Regions from separate parts of the Telluria sp. ZB2R32 genome, predicted to be linked through region 1. Evidence: predicted binding sites of a transcription regulator. Region 1 holds the regulator's gene; each other region holds the start of a gene.
What was found. The regulator sigma-54, encoded in region 1, starts transcription at its own class of promoters, with help from an activator protein. The targets are predictions, from matches to a motif close to TGGCANGNAANCTGCTTT.
Positions count from the first base shown of each region.

Region 2: AC56LG_RS24020 (TldD/PmbA family protein) is a predicted target of sigma-54. The motif match lies at 2,208-2,225, and genes of this name have one in related genera.
Region 3: AC56LG_RS11500 (PEP-CTERM sorting domain-containing protein) is a predicted target of sigma-54. The motif match lies at 1,502-1,519, and genes of this name have one in related genera.
Region 4: prpB (methylisocitrate lyase) is a predicted target of sigma-54. The motif match lies at 1,893-1,910, and genes of this name have one in related genera.

Region 1 covers NZ_JCASIG010000007.1:204,802-210,737, forward strand. Annotated here, with positions in the region: gene AC56LG_RS20335 (enoyl-CoA hydratase/isomerase family protein) at 74-1,159, opposite strand; gene hpf (ribosome hibernation-promoting factor, HPF/YfiA family) at 1,272-1,628, opposite strand; gene AC56LG_RS20345 (RNA polymerase factor sigma-54) at 1,691-3,160, opposite strand; gene lptB (LPS export ABC transporter ATP-binding protein) at 3,187-3,948, opposite strand; gene lptA (lipopolysaccharide transport periplasmic protein LptA) at 3,948-4,559, opposite strand; gene lptC (LPS export ABC transporter periplasmic protein LptC) at 4,575-5,177, opposite strand; gene AC56LG_RS20365 (KdsC family phosphatase) at 5,213-5,755, opposite strand; gene AC56LG_RS20370 (KpsF/GutQ family sugar-phosphate isomerase) at 5,755-5,936, opposite strand, start outside.
Region 2 covers NZ_JCASIG010000011.1:110,837-116,772, forward strand. Annotated here, with positions in the region: gene AC56LG_RS24010 (SGNH/GDSL hydrolase family protein) at 1-1,160, shown strand, start outside; gene AC56LG_RS24015 (class I SAM-dependent methyltransferase) at 1,208-1,990, opposite strand; gene AC56LG_RS24020 (TldD/PmbA family protein) at 2,365-4,002, shown strand; gene AC56LG_RS24025 (TldD/PmbA family protein) at 4,011-5,345, shown strand; gene AC56LG_RS24030 (TldD/PmbA family protein) at 5,539-5,936, shown strand, end outside.
Region 3 covers NZ_JCASIG010000003.1:461,098-467,033, reverse strand. Annotated here, with positions in the region: gene AC56LG_RS11505 (SDR family oxidoreductase) at 1-749, shown strand, start outside; gene AC56LG_RS11500 (PEP-CTERM sorting domain-containing protein) at 854-1,393, opposite strand; gene AC56LG_RS11495 (hypothetical protein) at 1,623-1,799, opposite strand; gene AC56LG_RS11490 (efflux transporter outer membrane subunit) at 1,855-3,255, opposite strand; gene AC56LG_RS11485 (efflux RND transporter permease subunit) at 3,264-5,936, opposite strand, start outside.
Region 4 covers NZ_JCASIG010000001.1:276,430-282,365, reverse strand. Annotated here, with positions in the region: gene prpR (propionate catabolism operon regulatory protein PrpR) at 141-1,769, opposite strand; gene prpB (methylisocitrate lyase) at 1,949-2,833, shown strand; gene prpC (bifunctional 2-methylcitrate synthase/citrate synthase) at 2,853-4,016, shown strand; gene acnD (Fe/S-dependent 2-methylisocitrate dehydratase AcnD) at 4,030-5,936, shown strand, end outside.

The DNA.
Region 1 (5,936 bases):
TTTGCACGCTTTGCAGTCCGCGGCCGTACGACCGCGTGGGCACAAGTGCCCACCCTACGTTACACCGCGTTTATCAACTCAAGTGACGCAGCGGATGCGCGTGATCCGGCCACACCGGCTCGAAAAAGCGCTCGATCATCTCCGGCGTCACGGCGTCGAGCGTCGGCGGATTCCACTGCGGCGCATTGTCCTTGTCGATCACCAGCGCGCGCACGCCTTCCAGTACTTCGCCGTGCTCGAAATTGCGGCGCACCAGCGACCGCTCCATGCGCAGGCAGTCGGCGACCGACATCGTCGCGCCGCGCACCAGCATCTCGTGCGTCACGCACATCATCAGCGGTGAACGCTGGCGCATCGCGGCGAGCGCCTTTTGCGCGAACGCGTCGTCATCCCCTGCCAGCGAGGCGATGATCGCGGCCACCGAACCGGCGCCGAAGTGCGTGTCAATCGCGGCGCGCTGCGCTTTCAATACGCTCTCCCCGACCTCGCTGGTAAAGCCCGCAGCAAAGGCACGGATCGCCTCGGCCAGCTGCGCCCCCGGCGTCGTCTCGATCAGCGCATGCAATTCACCCAGTTGCGCGCCCGGCACGAACACGTCGGCCAGGCCGACGTACAGCGCATCGGCCGCGCCGATCGTCAACCCCGTCAGGCCCAGATAATTGCCGAGCTGCCCAGGCGCGTGCGACAGGAAATGGCTGCCGCCGACGTCCGGGAACAGGCCGATGTTCACTTCCGGCATGGCCATCTTGGTGCGCTCGGTCACGATGCGCAGGCCGGTCTCCGGACCGCCCTGGGCGATCCCCATGCCGCCGCCCATCACCACGCCGTCCATGATGGACACGTAGGGTTTCGGATAAAAATGGATCAGGTGATTGAGTGCGTATTCTTCGGTAAAAAAGTCTTCCAGCAGCGCGCTGTTGGCGGTCGGGATGGCGTGGCCGGCCTCGTAAAAGAAGCGGATGTCGCCGCCGGCGCACAGGGCTTTTTCGCTGCTGCTGGCAAGTACCACGGCGGATACGGCCGCGTCGTCGCGCCAGGCCAGCAGGATGTCGGCCAGGCGCCGCACCATGGCCAGCGACAGGGAGTTCAGGGCTTTGGGACGGTCGAGCGTGATGATGCCGGTGCCGTTGGCAACGCGGGTCAGGACATGGTCGGTCATGGTCAGCAGGATGATGGGAGAGACATGCATTTTACCCAAGACACGGCAACGCTCCCACATATTGAAAAGGGCGCCGTGCGGCGCCCTCGTTCAGACGGTGCTCGGTGCGCGATCAGATCGCAGCAGCGGCCTCTCCGCCTTCAGGACGGCGCTTGAGCGCCTCGTGACTATGATTCTGCAGCATCGATTTGTACTTCATCACCTGGCGGTCGAGCCTATCCATCAACAGGTCGATCGCGGCATACAGGTCTTGCGCCACACTTTCCACGTGCACCGTCTTGCCCGACAGGCGCAGGTTGATCTCGGCTTTTTGCCTTTTGTCTTTTTCGGTGAGATTGTCGATCGCGAGGATGACATGGGAATCGATCACTTGATCGAAATGGCGGGTGATGCGTTCGAGCTTGTTCTGTACGTATTCACGGATGGCGGGGGTGACATCGAGGTGGTGGCCACTGATGGTGAGATTCATACACACTCCTTTGATAAATGCGCGGCACCGCCTGGCGCTTGGGACGCACGTGGGGGCCGCTGTTACAAGGATTTGCGGAGACTGACGGGAGGTATCTTGAGCGCCTCGCGGTATTTTGCAACCGTGCGGCGCGCAATGACCATGCCTTGTTCACCGAGCATTTCCGCGATCTTGCTATCGGATAATGGGTTCTTTGGGTCCTCTGCTCCTGTCAGCTGCGCAATGAGCGCCCGTATCGCCGTCGACGATGCTTCGCCCCCCGCTTCGGTGGCGACATGGCTTCCGAAGAAATACTTCAGCTCAAACATGCCGTGCGGGGTCAGCATGAATTTCTGAGTTGTTACACGAGAAATGGTGCTCTCGTGCAGACCCAGTGTATCAGCAATCTCGCGAAGCACAAGGGGACGCATGGCAACCGCGCCATGGCTGAAAAAGTTCTTCTGGCGCTCCACAATTGCCTGCGAAACACGCAGGATCGTATCGAAGCGCTGGCGCATGTTCTTGATGAGCCACTTCGCTTCCTGCAGCTGCGCGCTCATCTGCCCCTCGCCCTTGCCGCCCTTGAGCAGGTTGGCATAGACGTTATTCACGCGCAGGCGCGGCATCACGTCGTTGTTCAGCGCGACGCTCCAGCCGGTCGGCGTCTTGCGGACAATAACGTCCGGAACGACGTAATCCGAAGCGCTCGACGCAAACGCCGCGCCGGGGTGCGGATTGCACTGGCGGATCACGGCTTGCGCTTCGCGCAAGTCTTCGTCGTCGCAGTCGAGCGCCTTTTTCAGCTTGTTGAATTCGCGCTGCGCGAACCAGGTCAAGTAGCCCTCGACGATCTTCAGCGCCATGCGCCGCGTTACCAGCGGCACGCCCGGCATGCTGCGGATCTGCAGCGCCAGGCATTCGGCCGCGCTGCGCGCACCGACGCCGACCGGATCGAGGCTTTGCACCAGTGCCAGCGCGCAGCGCAGTTCCTCGATCTCGACCTCGAGTTCTTCGGGTAATCTCGCGTGGATTTCGTCGAGCTGTTCTTCGAGGTAGCCGTTGTCGTCGATGGCGTCGATCACCAGTTCGGCCAGGGCGCGGTCGCGCGCCGTCACGCCGGTCACGCGGATCTGTTCCGTCAGGTGCTCGCGCAGGGTGATGCCGATGGCGCCCAGTTGCGGACGGCCGTCGTCGTCGTTCTCGCTGTTGGACGTGCGCGTGCCCTCTCCCCAGTCGGCATCGGGCTCGCCGCGTTCGACGTCGCCGCCTTCGCCGCCATCGGCCGCGTCCGATGGGGCGGGCGCGTCTTCACCGTTCGGCGCCGGCGCCTCGGGCGCCTGCGCCGGAGCGTCGTTGATGGCGCCGTCGGCCAGCAGGCGCACCGAGTGGTCGAGCGGATCGTCGAGCCGTTCGAGCAAGGGATTGTCGGACAGGATCTGCTCGATTTCCTGGTGCAGTTCGAGCGTGGACAGCTGCAGCAGGCGGATCGACTGCTGCAGCTGCGGCGTGAGCGCCAGGTGCTGCGAGGTCCGGAGTTGCAGGGATTGTTTCATGGCGCTGTGTGTTCGCTGTGCTGTTCTTACATGCGGAAGTGTTCGCCCAGGTAGACGCGCCGTACCGACTCGTCGGCGATGATGTCGTCGGGGCGTCCCGACGCCAGCACGGCGCCCTGGTTGATGATGTAGGCGCGGTCGCAGATGCCGAGCGTCTCGCGCACGTTGTGGTCGGTGATCAGGACGCCGATGCCGCGCTCCTTCAGGAAGCGCACGATGCGCTGGATCTCGATCACCGCGATCGGGTCGACGCCGGCAAACGGTTCGTCGAGCAGCACGAAGCGCGGATTGGTCGCCAGGGCGCGCGCGATCTCGACGCGCCGCCGTTCGCCGCCCGACAGCGACAGCGCCGGGTTTTCGCGCAGCTTCTCGATCTGCAGTTCGGCCAGCAGGGAATCCAGGCGGTCGTTGATCGCAGCTTTGGTGAGCGACTTGCCGTTCTCGTCGTGCTGCAGTTCGAGCACGGCGCGGATATTGTCTTCCACCGTCAGCTTGCGAAATACCGAGGCTTCCTGCGGCAGGTACGACAGGCCCATCACCGCGCGGCGGTGAATCGGCAGGCTCGAAATGTCGGCGCCGTTGATCTCGATGGTGCCGGCGTCGGACGGCACCAGGCCGACGATCATGTAGAACGAGGTGGTCTTGCCGGCGCCGTTCGGGCCGAGCAGGCCGACGACTTCGCCGCAACCCACCTGGAGCGAAACGTCGCGCACGACCAGGCGCTTGCCGTAGCTTTTCTGCAGTCCCCGGACGACGAGGGTGCTGCGGCTGTCAGGTGCATCTTTCATTATTTCTTTCCTGCTGCCGGCGCCGCCGGGGTGGAACCAGCCGCTGCCGGTGCGGCGCCTGCCGCCGGTGCGCGGCGTGGTGCGATGATCAGGGTGCCGCGTCCGCCGCCCACCTTGCTTTCGCCACTGGCGTCGTTGCGCACGGTCGCCACTTCGCGGCGGCTGTCGTAGGCGATGTAGGCGCCATCGAGTTCGTTGGTCAGGCGGCCGTTTTCGAGCTGGCGCACGATCGCTTTCGAGAACAGTTTCACTACTTCCTGGCGCTCGTCGTATTCGATGCGTTCGCCCTGTCCTTCCATCCACAGGTCGGGGCCGCCGTCGCGCTTCTGGCGGAAGGTGGCGACCCGGCCCGGACCCGAAGTCAGGGTCACGCTCATGTAACCTTCAGGGGTTTCCTTGACCAGCGCCCGGTCCGATTTTAAAGTCAGCGTGCCGCGCGTGAGGATCACGTTGCCGGTCAGGATGCGCGTCTGCGTGACTTCATCGACATCGAGCGAATCGAAATTGATGACGGCCTGCTTGAGCGAGTCCGCGCGTTCGGCATGGGCCGGCGCCAGCGACAGCAGCGAAACGAAGGCGGCGGCAATCATGTTGTGAATGCTTTTTTTCATAGATGCTCGTTCCTGTTATTGGTTGGGTGCGCGCGCCGGGCGCGGCGGATAGACGATCTGGCCGCGCCCGCCGAGGTGCAGCTTCTGGGTCGGGTTCTCCGCCACCAGGCCGACCCCGTGCGCCGTGGCGGCGCCCAGCGTCATCTGGACCGGACGGCTGGTCTTGACGATCTCGTCGTCGACCAGCACGGTCAGCGCCTCGGTGCGCGCCTGCAGCGCTTCGCTGTTGGGCGTGGCCGGGCGCTTGAGGTCGACGTTGCCGATCAGTTCGACGCGGTTTTCGCCATGGTAGACCTGGCCGCGGTCGGCGTGCATGGTCATGCGCGGACGTTCCGGCGCCATGCTCTCGACGACCGGGCGAGTCACTTCCGAGACGTCGTTGTCGGGATGGTGCGCCAGGCGCGCGCCGGACATGACGTAGCGCGGTACGCCGTTTTCCGTCATGCGCACGAAACTGAAGTTCTCGACGATGTAGTCGGGTTCGTTCAGGTTGTTGGCCACACCCGGCCCGTCGTCGGAATCGAAGGCCTGCAACAGCCAGAAGCTGCCGAAGGCGAAGAACACCGCCGTCAGCATCAGCGCCAGCGTACGCCAGCGGTGCGCGGTGCGTTTGTTCACGTAGGTCGCCATTCGTTTATTTCACTCATGCGAACTCATTTGAAATACGGGGCCAAGGCCTGCTCGTAGGTACCCTGGGCACGCATCACCAGGTCGCACACTTCGCGCACCGCACCGCGCCCGCCGCCGGCTTTGGTGACGTAATGCGCGCGGTGCTGCACTTCCGGATGCCCGCTCGGCACCGTAACGGCAAAGCCGACTTTACTCAAGAGCGGCATGTCGATCACGTCGTCGCCGATGTAGCCGCACTGCTCGGCCGTGAGGTTCAGCTGCGCCAGCAGTTCGGCAAACGCGATGCGCTTGTCGTGGAAACCCTGCCAGACATGGGTGATGCCCAGGTCCTTTGCACGCGCGAGCACGATCGGCGATTTGCGCGCGCTGATGATGGCGGTTTCGACGCCGGTCTTTTGCAGCAGCTGGATGCCGAGGCCGTCGAGGACGTTAAAAGTCTTGGTGATCTCGCCGTCCGGGCCATAGGTCAGGCTGCCGTCGGTGAGGATGCCGTCGACGTCGAAGATCATGACCTTGATGCGCGCGGCGCGTTCGACGTGGGCCAGCGGAGTAAGGGAGTCAGCCATCAGATCACCTTTGCCCGGGTCAGGTCATGGATGTGCAGGGCGCCGACCAGCACGCCGTTCTCGTCGATCACCAGCATCTGGTTGATGCGGAATTCTTCCATGATCGCCACCGCATCGACCGCCAGCTGCTCGGGGTGCACGGTGCGCGCGCCGACGTGCATGACGTCGCGGATGGTCAGAT
Region 2 (5,936 bases), on a different contig from region 1:
ACGCCAGCCCGCAGCCGGCCTGGGACGACGACTTCATCCTCCCGACCGGCGTGCCGGCAAGCCTGCAGGGGCAAACCGTGCGCGAGACGGTGCGCCTGAGCGTGGGCGGACGGCGCATTCGCCTCGTGTTCTCGAACCGCTACGGCGCTACGCCGCTGGTGCTGGGCGAAACAAGGGTCGCCATGGCAGGGCCGGACGGCACGGCCCTGCCGGGAACCAGCGTGGCCGTGCGCTTCGGGGGCGAATCAGGCGCAGTCGTTCCCGCCGGCGCGCCGCTCGTCAGCGATCCGGTCGACCTGGCGCCAGGCGCCTTCACCCGGCTGGCCATCTCGGTCTTCCTGCCCGGGCCGACGCTGCTGCGCACATTCCATTGGGGCGCGCAGCAGACGGCACTGGTCGGGAAAGGAAACCTGACGGCGGCGCCGGCGATGGCGCTTGCGCAGGGTATCCCCGGCCGCCTGTTCCTGAGCGCCGTGCTGGCCGAAGTACCGCAGGCGACGCGTACAGTCGTCGTCCTTGGCGACTCGATCACCGATGGCAATGGCTCCACGCCGGGCGCGGACCACCGCTGGCCGGATTTCCTGGCACGGCATCTGGCCGGCAGCCAGGTGGCGGTCGCGAACGCCGGCATCTCGGGGGCGCGCCTGCTGGGAGACCGGATGGGCGCCAATGCGCTGGCGCGCTTCGAGCAGGATGTACTGGGCCAACCGGGCGTGGCTGCCGTGGTCGTCCTCATCGGGATCAATGACATCGGCTGGCCCGGCAGTCCCTTTGCGCCGCACGAGCGCATGATGACGGCGGCGCGGCTGGTCGCGGGCTATCGCCAGCTGATCGCCGCGGCCCATGCGCGCAAGCTCAGGATCGTCGGCGCCACGCTGCCGCCTTTCGAAGGCGCATTACGGGGCACGCCCTTCGAAGGCCACTTCAGTCCTGCCAAGGAGCGGCTGCGCCAGGAGGTGAACGCGTGGATCAGGGATGCGGGGGAATTCGATGCCGTGGCCGATTTCGATCGCCTGTTGCGCGATCCCGCTGCTCCCGGCAGGATGCGGCCGGCTTACGATTCAGGCGACCACCTGCATCCGGGCGATGCGGGTTACGGGGCGATGGCTGAATCGCTGAACCTGAAGATGCTGTTCGGCGACGCGGGCACAGCGCCGTAACCACGTGGCAGGCCATCGCGGCCCGCCGCCATCCTGCCGGCTTGCAGTTACTGCTTCACGAACTTCAAGGTCATCCGGTCGCTCTCGCCGATCGCCATGTACTTCTCGCGCTCCTTCTCCTTGTTGGCCAGCACCGGTGGCAGCGTCCACACACCCTTTTCGTGGTCCGCCTTGTCCTTCGGATTGGCGTTCACTTCCGATTTGCCGGCCAATTTGAAACCGGCGTTCTCGGCCAGCTTGATGACATAGGCTTCGTGCACATAGCCGGTGGACGCTTTCTCGTCCTGCTTCATCGAGCTTGGCAAGCGGTGGTCGACCACGCCCAGCACGCCGCCCGGTTTCAGGACCTTGTGGATTTCCTTGAACGTCGTTTGCAGGGCTGCTTCGCCATTGCCGACCCAGTTGTGCAGGTTGCGGAAGGTGAGCACCATGTCGACGCTGTTCGCCGGCGCGATCTCGTAACGGCTCGGTGGCTCGAACACGGCGGTGACGGCCTTGCCGTACAGGGCCGGATTGGCGTCGAGTTTGGCGCGCAAGGCCATGGCGCCCTTCTTCTCGGGCGCCGCGCCGGCAGCGATGTACTTGCCCTTGTCGCGCAGGTAGGGCGCCAGGATCTCGGTGTACCAGCCGCCGCCAGGCACCAGTTCCACCACCGTCATGGTCGGCTTGATGCCGAAGAAAGTCAGCGTTTCGTACGGATGGCGCGCGCCGTCGCGAGCGGCGTTGGTGGCGCGGTGTTCGCCGGCGATGACGGCTTTCAGGGCGTCGTCGGCCTGTACGGCGCCGGCGGCGCCCGCGGCCAGCAGCGCGGCGAGGATCAGTCGTTTCATGGTCGGTGTCTCCAGTAAGGTTGTCGGCCGCGGGCCAGTGCCGTTGCCGCCGCGCCGATGATCGAACAAGCAACCCGGCCAGTCAAGCGAATCCATGCCATCTGCACTGTCCGCTGGGTGTCCGGCCGGACAGGCGGACAGCGCGCGGACGGCCGATCGACCCAGTATGTACGCCTGAAAACCGCATACCACAGCCGAGCCACGAAGACTTTGCGACTGGTATAAAGATTGCCTATTCAAAATCATTGGTTGCTGATAATGTTTAACGGTTTGCCATGCGGTTCGCCGTCGCGGCACCACGAGTTCTACACATACATATGCGGCAGTGCCCGTGTGCGCGCCGCCCCCGAAGCAGGTTGAATTCAGGAGACAGAATGGAACGTCGTACCTTTCTCAACATCGGCACCGTGGCGTTCGGCGCGATGCTCATCCCCGTCGCCGGCCGCGCGATCGCAGCCGAAGAACTGCTGAGCCCCATGGCCGTGGCGGCTAAAAAAGCGCTGGCCGACACCGCGTTGAATGCCGCCACCAAGGCCGGCGCTTCGTATTGCGACGTGCGCATCGGGCGCTACCTGAACCAGTTCGTCACCACGCGCGACCTGAACGTCGAGAACGTCGTGAATACCGAATCGGCCGGCGTCGGCGTGCGCGTCATCTGCAATGGCGCCTACGGCTTCGCGGCCACCTCGGACATGACCCCGGACGGCATCGCCAATGCGGCGCGCCAGGCCGTCGCGATCGCCAAGGCGAATGCCAAGCTGCAGTCCGAACCGGTGCAGCTTGCACCAGTGAAGGGCGTGGGCGAGGTGAGCTGGGCGACGCCATATAAAAAGGATTGGCGCACGGTGCCGATCAAGGAAAAGGCCGAACTGCTGATCGCCGCGAACAAGGCCGGCATCGACAACGGCGCCAACTTCATGCAGTCGATGCTGTTCCAGGTGAACCAGCAAAAGTATTTCGCGTCGACCGACGGCTCCTACATCGACCAGGACCTGCACCGCCTGTGGGCGCCGTTCAGCGCCACCGCCGTCGACAAGGCGAGCGGCAAGTTCCGTTCGCGCCAGGGGCTCGGTGCGCCGGTCGGCATGGGTTACGAATACCTGGACGCGCGCCCCGAGCACAAGATCAAGGCCGCCGGCGGCGTCGCCACGCTGTACACGAATTCGTACGACATCGTCGAGGATGCGCGCGCCGCCGGCCGCGACGCCAAGCGCAAGCTGACGGCAAAGTCGGTCACCCCGGGCAAATACGACCTGATGCTCTCGCCGGAACACCTGTTCCTCACCATCCACGAATCGGTCGGCCACCCGACGGAACTCGACCGCGTGCTCGGCTACGAAGCCAACTACGCCGGCACCAGTTTCGCCACGCTCGACAAATGGCAGTCGAAGAATTTTAAATATGGTTCGCCGATCGTCAACATCGTCGCCGACAAGACGACCCCGGGCTCGCTCGGCGCGGTCGGCTTCGACGACGAAGGTGTGCGCTGCAAGGAGTGGAACATCATCAAGGACGGCATCCTGGTCAACTACCAGGCCACGCGCGACCAGGCCCACATCATCGGCGAGAAGGAATCGCACGGCTGCTCGTACGCCGATTCGTGGAGCAACGTGCAGTTCCAGCGCATGCCGAACGTCTCGCTCGCGGCGGGCAAGAAGAAGCTGACGCCCGACGAAATGGTCAAGGGGATCAAGAAGGGCATTTATATCGTCGGCGACGGTTCGTTCTCGATCGACCAGCAGCGCTACAACTTCCAGTTCGGCGGCCAGCTGTTCTACGAAATCAAGGACGGCAAGATCGGAGAAATGCTGGAAGACGTGGCCTACCAGGCCAACACCCAGGAATTCTGGAGCGCCTGCGCCGGCATCTGCGACGAGCGCGACTGGCGCATGGGCGGTTCCTTCTTCGACGGCAAAGGACAGCCGCCGCAGATCAGCATCGTCTCGCACGGTTCCTCGACCGCGCGCTTCAACGGCATCAACGTGATCAACACCGCCCGCAAGATCGGCTAAGGACATTCATGACCATCCTGACCCAGGAACAAACCAAGCGCATCTGCGACCGCGTGCTGTCGCTGTCGAAAGCCGACGAATGCACCGTCGGCATCGCCGGTGAACGCAACGGCAACATCCGCTTTGCCCGCAATGCCGTCTCCACCGCCGGCCTGACCGACGACACGACCTTGACCGTGCGCGTCGCCTTCGGCAAGCGCCAGGGCACCGCCAGCATCAACGAGTTCGACGACAAGTCGCTGGAAAAGGCCGTGCGCCGCGCCGAAGACCTGGCGCGCCTGGCGCCGGAAAATCCGGAATTCATGCCGGCCGTCGCCAGGCAGCAGTACAAATCGTCGAATACCTTCGTCCAGAAGACCGCCGACATCGACCCCGAGATCCGCGCCCAGGCCGCCGCCTACGCGATCGAAGCCTGCCGCAAGAAGGGTTTAGTAAGCGCCGGCTTCCTGAGCGACTCCACCGCCTTCCAGACGGTGGCCAACTCGAACGGCGTGTTCGGCCACCAGGCCCTGACCTCGCTCGATTTCACCTGCACCATCCGCACCGAAGACGGCCGCGGTTCGGGCTGGGTGCGGCGCTCGGCGCGCGACCTGGCGCGTTTCGACCCGCGCGAAGCGGCCGACGTCGCCATCGAAAAGGCGCTGCGCTCGGTCGATGCGAAAGCGCTGGAACCGGGCCGCTACACCGTCATCCTGGAGCCGGCCGCCACCAGCGACCTGATGGTCTACATGATGAACGGCTTCGATGCGCGCCGTTCCGACGAAGGGCGCAGCTTCCTCTCCAAGAAGGGTGGCCTCAACCGCGTCGGCGACAAGCTGTTCGACAGCCAGGTGAACATCTGGTCCGACCCATGGGACCCGCTGGTGCCAGTGCTGCCGTGGGACGCCAGCATGCTGCCGCGCGAGCGCCAGCACTGGATCAAGGATGGCCGCGTGGCCGACCTCGAATACTCGCAGTTCTGGGCCAGGCAAAAGAACAAGCGCGCCGTCGGCAGCGCCGGCAATTTCATCATGGCCGGCACCGACAAGACGACTGAAGCGCTCATCGCCAGCACCAAGAAGGGCGTGCTGGTCACGCGCACCTGGTACATCCGCATGGTCGACCCGCAATCGGTGGCGCTGACCGGCCTGACGCGCGACGGCACCTTCTATGTCGAGAACGGCAAGATCAAGCACCCGATCAAGAACTTCCGCTTCAACGAGAGCCCGGTGTCGATGCTCAACAATATCGAAGAGATCGGCAAGTCGGTGGTGCTCGGTGGCGACGAGGGGCCAAACCCGATGGTGGTGCCGGCGATGAAGGTACGGGATTTCAATTTCACGTCTCTCTCGGACGCGGTGTAAGCAAAACGACCTGGGATTCAATCGTTGACCGTCGCGTAACGTAGGGTGGGCTCTTGAGCCCACGCGGTGCGACGTATGCGGGTCGAGAAACATCTCGACGATACATGAGCCGGAATACGCGTGGGCACGAGTGCCCACCCTACGTTACGCACCAGCCTGTGGTGCATTTCAACCACCGGCATTTGGAGAGTAAATGGAACGACGTACCTTCTTGAAAATCGGCGCCGGCACGGCGGGCGCCATGGTCGTGCCGGTATTCGGCAACGCCATCGCCGCCGAAGACCTGCTCAGCCCCATGGCAGTCGCCTTCAAAAAATCCTTGGCCGACGCTGCCCTGAACGCGGCCACGAGCGCCGGCGCATCGTATTGCGACGTGCGCATCGGCCGCTACCTGAACCAGTTCATCACGACGCGCGACCTGAACGTCGAGAACATCACGAATACCGAATCGACCGGCGTCGGCGTGCGCGTGATCGCCGGCGGCGCCTACGGTTTCGCCGCCACCAACAGCATGAACCCGGACGCGGTGGCCGCCGCCGCGCGCCAGGCCGTGGCGATTGCCAAGGCCAACGCCAAACTGCAAACGGAACC
Region 3 (5,936 bases), on a different contig from region 1:
AAGCACAGGAGATCCTGGGCGGGATCGACCTGTGGTTCAGCGACGTCGGCATCGGCGTGGTCGGCAAGTACGACGAGGTGCCGCTCGAAGATCACCGGCGCGTGATCGAAGCCAACCTGCTCAGCCACATGCATGAGGCGCACGCCGTGCTGCCGGTGTTCATGCGCCAGGGCCACGGCATCTGGGTCAACATGATTTCCGTCGGCGGCTTCGTGCCCGCGCCCTATTCCGCCGCCTATGCGGCCAGCAAGTTCGGCCTGCGCGGCTTCAGCGACGCCCTGCGCACCGAACTGCAGGCGCATCCGGACATTCATGTCTGCGACGTCTATCCGACCTTCGTCGACACGCCGGGCTTTCGCCACGCGGCGAATTACACGGGCGCGAAACTGTCCTACCCACCGGGCACGCTGGCGCCCGAAAAGGTGGCCGACGCCGTCGTCGCCCTGGCCCGGCAACCGCACGCCACGACCGTGATCGGCGCGCCGGCGGCGCTGATGAAGCTCAGCGAACTGGCCGCACCCCTGCCGGCAATGCTGATGGGCCGCTTCCTCGACGCCTGGTCGAAACGGGCCGACCGCACCGGCAACACGGTCGGTGCGCTATACGCGCCACAAGATGGCGCCAGCGGCATCCACAGCGGTCAACAAAAAACGCAGCCGCAATCGAATACCGCACTGGTGGTCGGCGCCGGCCTGGCGCTCGGCGTGATTGGCTGGCAGTTGCTGCGGCGGCGCGAAGGGTCTTATTGAATCTTTGCGGGGGTGTCGATTGACTGTGCGCCCGTGGAAACCGGCGCGGAGGGATGGAGCAAGCCACTTCCCCAGCCGATGCGAACACCGGCTGGGGCCAAACCTTATTTACCCTGGCGACGCTTGCGCGAAGCGTACAGCATGCCCAGGCCACTGAGCAGCATGGCGGCGGTTGCCGGTTCAGGCACGTCGACTGGGTCCGGATCAGGGTCGGTCCCAGGACCGGCGTCGAGGTCGGTCACGGTCAGGGTGTAGGCGCCCGAGCCCAGGTATTCGGTCAGGTTGAAGGTGCCGAGACGGAAGGTCGGGCTCTCTTCGCTACCGGTGTACAGCTGGGTGCCGTCGGTCACCACCAGATAGGTGTCGCCATAGAAATCATAGATTTCCATGCCGCCGCCGATGTCGGCATTGTAGAACGTCAGGTCGGCGACGTTGAACAGCGAGCCTGGGAAATTACCCTCGACATCCCACAGGATAAAGCCTTCACCTTCGCCAGCGGCATCCGGCGTGACGGTGGAATTGAGCTGCCAGCTGGCGGTGTAATCGCCGGTGAGGTTGAACTGGTACGTAGCAGCACTGGCGACGCCTGCCGAAAACAGCAAGGCAATGGCAGCGGCACTTTTCAAACTTTTCATCAGCTTCATCGAATTGTTCCTGTCCAGGTAATTGGTCGTTGACCGACCGTTTCTAAAGTTAAGGGAACCTGCTTCAACTACTCCCCGACGCGGTTACAAACCTCGCAAGATCACTAGTTAGCAGGAACCGTGCCTGTTAGAAACTTACCTTTAGAAACAATTACTTACATATTTTCCGTACAAAAATGTTATCTTTTCGTAAGATTTTCCGACAGCATTCGTCTAGACATGCCATCGATCATGCCGACGGATGCTGCTCATGCAGCGCCGGCGCGGCAGTCGGTCCGGCTGCTTCAGGCGCTTTCTCCACGATCAGCACCGTGCGCGACACTGCCTGCGTGGCTTTTTGCTGCACCACCTGCACGGCGACGGCGCGGCCATCGATGATGGGTTGCGGATGACGGAAGAAGAACATGACGGGCCCGACGCTGAGTTGTTGAACACTGGAGTTTGGGGCCGGGCCCGATACTTCAAGGCGCGGCGCCCGCCTGCCAGCCGCCGCCAAGCGACTGGATCAGCGCGACGGCGACCGTCTGGCGGTCGCTCTGCACCTGCACCAGCGAACGGCGCGCGTTCAGCGCCGTGACCTGGGCCTGCACCACCTCGGTATAACCGACCTGTCCGGCGCGGTAACGGTTCATGATCTGCTGCTCGACCAGGTCGGCCGCTTCCGATGCCTGGCGCCGCAACTCCTGCTGCTGGGCCAGTACGCGGGTGGCGGCCAGCTGGTCTTCGACGTCGGCAAAGGCATTCAATACCGTCTGGCGGTAGCGCGCGACCGCCGCCTGCTGGCGCGCCTCGGCGCCGGCGACGCTGGCGCGGATGGCGCCGGCGTTGAAGACCGACTGCGCCGCCGACAGGCCGAACGACCAGGCCGCGTTCGAGACCGAGAACAGATCGCCCACGCGGCTGCCGCCGGAACCGAGCGAACCGGACAAGCCGATGTTCGGGAAATAGGCCGCGCGCGCGATGCCGATCTCGGCGTTGGCGGCGGCGACGTCGCGCTCGGCGGCGGCGATGTCGGGGCGGCGCTGCAGCAGCGTCGCCGGTACGCCGACCGGCACGTCGGGCACCGTCACGCGCCACTCCGGACTGGCGGCGAGCGTGAATTCGCCCGGCGCCTTGCCGACCAGGATCGCGATCGCATGTTCGAACTGGGCGCGCTGGCGCGCCAGCGTCAAGGCGTCGCTGCGCGCGCTGGCCAGTTGCGTTTGTGCCTGCAGCACGTCGGTGCGGGCGGCGATGCCGACGTTGAAGCGGTTCTGCGTGATCTGCAGCTCGCGCTCGTAGCCGGCGATCGTGCGGCTAAGCAGTGCGCTCTGGGCGTCGAGCGCGCGGATCGTGAAATAGTTCGAGGCCAGTTCGCCCTGGCTCGACAGGCGCGCGCTGGCCAGGTCGGCGGCGCTCGCCTCCAGCCCGGCCTGGGCGCTGGCGACGCCCGCACGCAGGCGGCCCCAGACGTCCGGCTCCCAGCTGCCGCCCAGGTTCAGGCGATAGCTGTTGTCGGCGCCTTGCGAACGCACCCCGGAACGGTCGCCCGACAGGTTGAGGGACACCGTCGGGAACAGGGCCGCGCGCTGCTGGGCGACGGCGGCGCGCGCCTGCGCATAGTTGGCGACCGCGATCGCCACGTTCTGGTTCGAGACTTCGACGCCGGCTGCGAGCTGGTCGAGCAGCGGATCGCCGAACAGCTGCCACCAGGGCCCGCGCTCGAGCGCATCGGCGGGCGCCGCCGGCACCCAGCCGTCGAGCTCCTTGAAGGTGGCCGATTGCGGCGCTTCGGGGCGTACGTAGGCGGGGCCGACGGCGCAGCCGGCCAAACTCAAGGCCAGTGCCAGCAAAGTCAGTCGGAACGTCGTGTCTTGTCGCATACAGAATCTCATTTCGAAATGGAAGGAATCGCCTCGCCCTCGATCGGATGGCGCGCCAGCATGTGCTCGTCGGGCTTCTTGCGGCGCAGCTTGTCGAGCAGGACGTAAACCACCGGCGTGGTGAGCAGTGTGAGCAGCTGGCTGGCGATCAGGCCGCCGATGATGGCGATGCCCAGCGGCCGGCGCAATTCCGAGCCTTCGCCGAAGCCGATCGCCAGCGGCAGCGCGCCGAGTGCGGCGGCCAGCGTCGTCATCAGGATGGGGCGGAAGCGCAGCAAACACGCTTCGCGCACCGCCACCAACGCCGACACGCCTTTCGCGCGTTCGAGGTCGAGCGCGAAGTCGATGATCAGGATCGCGTTCTTCTTGACGATGCCGATCAGGAGGAACACGCCAATGAGCGCGATGATCGAGAACTCCATGTCGAACATCAGGAGCGCCAGCACGGCGCCGACGCCGGCCGACGGCAAGGTCGAGAGCACCGTGATCGGGTGCACCAGGCTTTCGTAGAGGATGCCGAGCACCAGGTAGATGACGACGATCGCCGCCAGGATCAGGAGCGGTTGCTCCTTGTTCGATTCCTCGGCCGCGCGCGCCGTGCCCTGGAAGCTGCCGCGCACGTTGGACGGCATGGCGATGTCGGCTTCGGCCTGCTTCACCGCCGCCTTGCCGTCGTCCAGGTTGGCGCCTTCGGCCAGGTTGAACGACACCGTCGTCGCCAGTTCGCCGTCCTGGTGGTTGACCGAGGTCGGGGTCGAGCTTTCGGCGAAGCTGGCGATCGCCGACAAGGGCACCATGGTGGTGACGCTGTTCGACAGCGCCGAACCGCTGGAAGCGTCGCGCGTGGCGGTCAGGTTCGAGGCCGGCGTGGGCGTGCCGGCCGCGGTGGTGGTGCCGCTCGTTGCGCCACCGGTGGTGCTGGCGGCGACCGGCGTGGACGATGCCGGCGCAGTGCCACTGGTCGGCCGCGCCGGCACGTACACGTCCTTCAGCGCTTCGGGCGATTGCGCATACTGCTGCGCCACGCCCATGATCACGCTGTACTGGTTCAACTCATCGTAGATCTTCGATACCTGGCGCTGGCCGAAGTTGTTGTACAGCGCATTGTCGACGTCGCGCGTGTTGATGCCCAGGCGCGCGGCGCTGTCCTTGTCGATGGTGACGAACATCTCGACGCCGTTCTCGGCCTGGTCGGTATCGACGTCGACCAGCTGCGGCTGGCGCTTCATGGCGTCGGCCAGCCTGGCGGCCCAGGCCTTCAGGTCTTCGGCGTTGTCGCTCTTGAGCGTGTACTGGTAGGTCGAATTACTGGAGCGCCCGCCCATCCGCAAATCCTGCACCGGGTTCAGGAACAGCGAAACCCCGGTCACGCGCGCCAGTTGCGGGCGCAGGCGCGCGATCACGGCCTGGCCTTTGTCGGTGCGCTCGGAGGCGGGTTTGAGGTCGATGAACATGAAGCCGCCGCCGGCACGCCCGCCGCCGGTGAAGCCGACCACCGTATTCACGGCCGGATCGCGCTTGATGATGTTGACCAGCTGCTTCATCTTGGCCTGCATCGCCTGGAACGAGATGCTCTGGTCGGCGCGGATGCCGCCGCTGATCTGGCCCGTGTCCTGCTGCGGGAAGAAGCCTTTCGGCGCCGCCGAGAACAGGTAGACGTTCAGGCCGACCACGAACACCAGGATCACCATCACCAGCGCCATGCTGCCCAGCGCCCAGTCGAGCGAGCGTTCGTAGACGCGCAGCAGGCGGTTGAAACCGGCCTCGGACCAGCGCGCAAGGCGCCCCGGCGCGCGTTCGATGGTATGGCCCTTCTTGAGCAGCCAGGCGCACATCATCGGCGTGGTGGTCAGCGAAATCACCAGCGAAATCATCACGGCTGCCGACAAGGTCACCGCGAACTCGCGGAACAGGCGCCCCACCTGCCCGCCCATGAACAGGAGCGGGATGAACACCGCCACCAGCGACAGGCTGATCGAGAGCACGGTAAAGCCCACTTCGCGCGCGCCGACCAGCGCCGCCTGCATGCGGTCCATGCCGGCTTCGATATGGCGCGCCGTGTTTTCCAGCACCACGATGGCGTCGTCGACGACGAAGCCGGTGGCGACCGTCAGCGCCATCAGCGACAGGTTGTTCAGGCTGAAGCCCAGCATGTACATGACGCCAAAGGTGCCCAGCAGCGAGACCACGGTGGCCACCGCCGGGATGATGGTGGCGCGCACGCTGCGCAGGAACACGCTCACCACCAGCACCACCAGCAGGATCGAGAGCATCAGCGTGAATTCGATCTCGTGCAGCGATGAGCGGATCGAGTTGGTACGGTCCGACGCCACCTGCAGCTTGACGTCGCCGGGCAGTTGCGCCTGCAGCGCCGGCAGCAGCGCGCGCACGCCGTCCACCGTTTCGATCACGTTGGCCGACGGCTGGCGCGTGATCAGCACGATCACGGCCGGTTCGCCGTTGAACAGGCCCAGGGTATTGATGTTTTCCGGGCCGTCGATGACTTGCGCCACGTCCTGCAGGCGGATCGCGGCGCCGCCGCGCCAGGCCACGACCAGGTCGCGGTAGTCGGCGGCGGTGCGGCCATTGGTCGGCGTGTCGGCCTGCGAATAGATCTGCAGGCGGTTGCCGTTCGCTTCCAGCGCGCCTTTCGGGCGGTTCGGGTTGCTCGACTGGATGGC
Region 4 (5,936 bases), on a different contig from region 1:
AATTATTTTTGGATATATTTTCAAATAAAATTAAAAAATTAGTAGATTTTAATGATTGAAAACTTAAAAAAGTGGCTTGTGGTCGACATCTAGTGTACGGGGAGCATTCCGTCGAGGCAAGCAAGACTATTCTTGGTCTGTCATGAACCAGCTTTTAGCCGCCGCCACAACGTCGTGCGGCTGATGCCGAGGTGGCGCGCAGCGGCGTCGCGCTGGCCGCCGAAGCGTGTGAGTACGGCCGCCAGGCTTTCCGCTACCGGTGCGATCGGTGTTTCAGCAGAGGACGGCGCGTCTGCATTGTCGCTGGCGCCTTGTAGTGCTCCCAACTCCGGCGCAATCCCCAACAAAAAATTCGGCGTCAGCGCCTGCAGCGGCTCGGCCGCCAGGAACAGCGCCAGCCGTTCCATCAGGTTGCGCAGTTCGCGCACATTGCCCGGCCATGGGTGGCGCAGCAGCAGCGGCGCGCAGGCCCCGATTTCGGCGTGCAGGTTCGGATGCGGTTTCGCGCCCAGCGCCGCCAGCGACTGCTTGAGCGACCATTCGGCCAGCGGCACGATGTCGTCCTGGCGTGCGCGCAGCGGCGGCAAGGCCAGGCGCAGCACCGCCAGCCGGTAGAACAGGTCGGCGCGAAAGCGTCCTTCGCGTACCCGCGCTTCCAGGTCGCAGTGGGTGGCGCTGACCACGCGCACGTCGATCGGCACCGGCCGCGTGCCGCCGACGCGCATCACCTCGCGCTCCTCCAGCACCCGCAGCAGGCGCGTCTGCAAGCCGAGCGGCATCTCGCCGATCTCGTCGAGGAACAGGGTGCCGCGGTTGGCCGCCTCGAACAGGCCGGCGTGGCCGCCGCGGCGCGCGCCCGTAAACGCCCCTTCCTCGTGGCCGAACAGTTCCGATTCCAGCAGCGACTCGGCGATCGCGCCGCAATTCACCGCCACGAAAGGCCGGTTCGCGCCCAGGCTGCGCGGACCCTCGCGGTGGATCGCCTGGGCGACGAGTTCCTTGCCGCTGCCGGTCTCGCCATGGATCAGCACCGTCGCCGGCGAGCGCGCATACAGCACCACGGTCTGGCGCAGCCGTTCCATCGCTTCGGATTCGCCGCGCAGGTCGTTCAGGCCGCGCCGCGCACGGCGCGATTCGTTGGCCGGGCCGCGCCGGATACGGTTCGCCTCCAGCTGGGCCAGGCGCGCGAGCTCCAGCGCGTCATCGAAGGCCTGGCGGATCGAGGCGGCCGAATACAGGAAGATAGCGGTGAGACCCGCTTCCTCGGCCAGGTCGGTGATCATGCCGGCGCCGACGATGACCTCGATCCCGGCCGCCTTCATCTCGTCCATCGCCGCGCGCGCATCCTCGCGCGTCACGTAACTGCGCTGGGCCACCGGCAAGCCGAAGGTGGCGCTGAACTCGGCCAGCTCCGGCAGCGGCTGCTGGTAGCTGATCACGCCGATGCGACTCGACACCTTGCGCGCCCGCGCCAGCGCGCCCATCACGTCGTAGCCGCTGGCCTTGGCCACGATCACCGGCGCCGAGACCCGGCCCTTTAAATAGGCGCCGTTGGAGCCGGCGGCAATTACCACGTCGCAGCGCTCGTTGGCCATGCGCTCGCGGATATGGCGCGCCGCCTCGTCGAAGCCGAGGTCGATCGGCTCGATGCTGGCGAGATGGTCGTATTCGAGCGTGATGTCGCGGAACAAGTCGGCCAGGCGCGACACGGACACGGTCCAGATGACAGGTTTGTCGAAGTCTTGCGGAGGAGGGGAGAAGGGACGCATGTTGCAATTTTACTGCAACATGTTTCACTTGGAACGCAAAGTGAAACATTGTGCGGTCTCAAGGATGAGTTCACCGAAAGCTAAGTGATTGAAACGATGCTGTTTTGCGGTTGTCCAATGTACTGGCACGCTAATTGCAACAAGGGTTGCATCCATTCGTTGATCCACCAGGAGACCCCATGATCCAATCCGCAGGCGCCGCGTTCCGCAAAGCCGTCCAGGAAGAATCGCCACTGCAAGTTGTCGGCGCCATCAATGCCAACCATGCGCTGCTCGCCAAGCGTGCCGGCTTCAAGGCGATTTACCTGTCGGGTGGCGGTGTCGCCGCCGGCTCGCTCGGCCTGCCCGACCTCGGCATTTCGAACCTGGACGACGTGCTGACCGACGTGCGCCGCATTACCGACGTCTGCGACCTGCCGCTGCTGGTCGATGTCGACACCGGCTTCGGTTCGTCCGCCTTTAATGTTGCGCGCACCGTGAAATCGATGATCAAGTTCGGCGCCGCCGCCATCCACATCGAAGACCAGGTCGGCGCCAAGCGCTGCGGCCACCGTCCGGGCAAGGAAATCGTCTCCAAAGGGGAAATGGTCGACCGCATCAAGGCGGCCGTCGACGCCCGCACCGACGAGAATTTCGTCATCATGGCGCGTACCGATGCGCTGGCCGTGGAAGGTATCGATGCCGCCATCGAGCGCGCGGTGGCCTGCGTCGAAGCTGGCGCCGACATGGTGTTCCCGGAAGCGATGACCGATCTCGCCATGTATTCGCGCTTCGCGAAAGCCGTCGGCGTGCCGATCCTGGCCAACATCACCGAATTCGGCTCGACCCCGCTGTTCACCGTCGAGGAGCTCAAAACGGCCGACGTCGGCATCGTGCTGTATCCGCTGTCCGCGTTCCGCGCCATGAACAAGGCGGCCGAAAACGTCTATACGGCGATCCGCCGCGACGGCAGCCAGCAAGCCGTGGTCGACACCATGCAGACCCGTGCCGAACTCTACGAGCGCATCGGTTACCATGAATTCGAGCAGCACCTCGACGCCTTATTCGCCGCACAGAAAAAATAAACCTGAATTGGAGATCACCATGACTGCTAATTTGTCCCAACCTGCGCCAACCTTCAAGCCAAAAAAATCCGTCGCCCTGTCGGGTGTCGCCGCCGGTAACACTGCCCTGTGCTCGGTCGGCAAGTCGGGTAACGATTTGCATTACCGCGGCTACGACATTTTGGACGTCGCCACCACCTGCGAATTCGAAGAGATCGCCTACCTGCTGGTGCACGGCAAGCTGCCCACCGTCGCCGAACTGAAGGGTTATAAAGCCAAGCTGAAGATGCTGCGCGGCCTGCCGCAATCGGTGAAACTGGCGCTGGAAGCGCTGCCGGCCGCCAGCCATCCAATGGATGTGATGCGTACCGGCGTCTCGGCGCTGGGTTGCGCACTGCCCGAAAAGGACGACCACAATGTCCCCGGCGCGCGCGACATCGCCGACCGCCTGATGGCGTCGTTCGGCTCGATGCTGCTGTACTGGTACCACTACAGCCACAACGGCAAGCGCATCGAAACCGAAACGGATGACGATTCGATCGGCGGCCACTTCCTGCACCTGCTGCACGGCTTCGCGCCATCGGACGAGTGGGTGCGCGCGATGCACACCTCGCTGATCCTCTACGCCGAGCACGAATTCAACGCTTCGACGTTTACGGCTCGCGTGATCGCCGGCACCGGTTCCGACATGCACTCGGCGATCACCGGCGCCATCGGCGCGCTGCGCGGCCCGAAGCACGGCGGCGCCAACGAAGTCGCGCTCGAGATCCAGAAGCGCTACGAAAACGCCGACGAAGCCGAAGCCGACATCCGCAACCGCGTGGCGAACAAGGAAGTCGTGATCGGCTTCGGCCACCCGGTCTACACCATCAGCGACCCGCGCAACGTCGTCATCAAGGAAGTCGCGCGCTCGCTGTCGCAGAGCGCCGGCTCGATGAAGATGTTCGACATCGCCGAGCGCCTGGAATCGGTCATGTGGGAAGTGAAGAAGATGTTCCCGAACCTGGACTGGTTCTCGGCCGTGTCGTACCACATGATGGGTGTGCCGACCGCGATGTTCACGCCGCTGTTCGTCATCTCGCGTACTTCCGGCTGGGCCGCGCACATCATCGAGCAGCGCATCGACAACAAGATCATCCGCCCGAGCGCGAACTATGTCGGTCCGGAAGACCTGCAGTTCGTGCCGATCGCAGACAGAAAGTAATCAGAGCATCACCATGAACAACGCCTACCGCAAACCCCTGCACGGTACCAACCTGCATTACTTCGACGCGCGCGACGCCGTCGACAGCATCCAGCCCGGCGCCTGGGATGGACTGCCTTACACTTCGCGCGTACTGGCCGAAAACCTGGTGCGCCGCTGCGAGCCAATGGCGCTGGTGCCGTCGCTGAAACAGCTCATCGAACGCAAGCGCGACCTCGACTTTCCCTGGTTCCCGGCGCGCGTGGTCTGCCACGACATCCTCGGCCAGACCGCGCTGGTCGACCTGGCCGGCCTGCGCGACGCCATTGCGCAAGAGGGCGGCAATCCGGCCCTCGTCAATCCCGTAGTGCCGACCCAGCTGGTGGTCGACCACTCGCTCGCCGTGGAATGCGGCGGCTTCGACCCGGACGCCTTCGCCAAGAACCGCGCCATCGAAGACCGCCGCAATGAAGACCGCTTCCACTTCATCGACTGGACCAAGAAAGCCTTCCAGAACGTCGACGTGATCCCGCCCGGGAACGGCATCCTGCACCAGATTAACCTCGAGCGCATGTCGCCCGTCGTGCAAGTAAAAGACGGCGTCGCCTTCCCGGACACGCTGGTCGGCACCGACTCGCACACGCCGATGGTCGACGCGCTGGGCGTGATCGCCATCGGCGTCGGCGGCCTCGAAGCCGAGAGCGTCATGCTGGGGCGCGCCTCCTACATGCGCCTGCCGGACATCGTCGGCGTCGAACTCACCGGCAAGCCGCAGCCGGGCATCACCGCCACCGACGTGGTGCTGGCGCTGACCGAGTTCCTGCGCGCCTCGAAAGTCGTGTCGACCTATCTCGAATTCTTTGGCGAAGGCGCATCGAACCTGACCCTGGGCGACCGCGCCACGATCTCGAACATGGCGCCGGAATTCGGCGCCACCGCCGCGATGTTCTACATCGACGAGCAGACCATCAAGTACCTGCGCCTGACCGGGCGCGAGGACGAGCAGGTCAAGCTGGTCGAGGACTATGCGAAGGAAACCGGCCTGTGGGCCGATACGCTGACCAACGTCGACTACGAGCGCGTGCTGCGTTTCGACCTGTCGACGGTCGTGCGCAACATCGCGGGCCCGTCGAACCCGCACAAGCGCGTGCCGACGTCGGAGCTGGCCGCGCGCGGCATCTCCGGCACGGTGGAAAACGAGCCGGGCCGCATGCCGGACGGCGCCGTCATCATCGCCGCCATCACCAGCTGCACCAACACGAATAATCCGCGCAACATGATCGCCGCCGGCCTGATCGCGCGCAACGCCAACAAGCTGGGCCTGCAGCGCAAACCCTGGGTGAAATCCTCGCTCGCGCCTGGCTCGAAAGCGGTCTCGCTGTACCTGGAAGAAGCGGGCCTGATGCCGGAACTGGAAAGCCTCGGCTTCGGCGTCGTCGCCTTTGCCTGCACCACGTGTAACGGCATGAGCGGCGCGCTCGATCCCGTCATCCAGCAAGAGATCATCGAACGCGACCTGTACGCCACCGCCGTCCTGTCGGGCAACCGTAACTTCGACGGCCGCATCCACCCGTACGCCAAGCAGGCTTTCCTGGCCTCGCCGCCGCTGGTGATCGCCTACGCGATCGCCGGCACGATCCGCTTCGACATCGAAAAGGACGTGCTGGGCACGGACAACAGCGGCAAGGAGATCCGGCTGGCCGACATCTGGCCATCGGACGAGGAAATCGACGCCGTCATCGAGCAGAGCGTGAAACCCGAGCAGTTCCGCAAGGTGTATACGCCGATGTTCGCACGCGTGGCCGACGATGGCGAAGCGGTCGCGCCGCTGTACGACTGGCGCGAAATGAGCACCTACATCCGCCGTCCGCCGTACTGGGAAGGCGCGCTGGCGGGGCACCGTTCGCTGTCGGGCATGCGTGCGCTGGCGGTCCTGGGCGA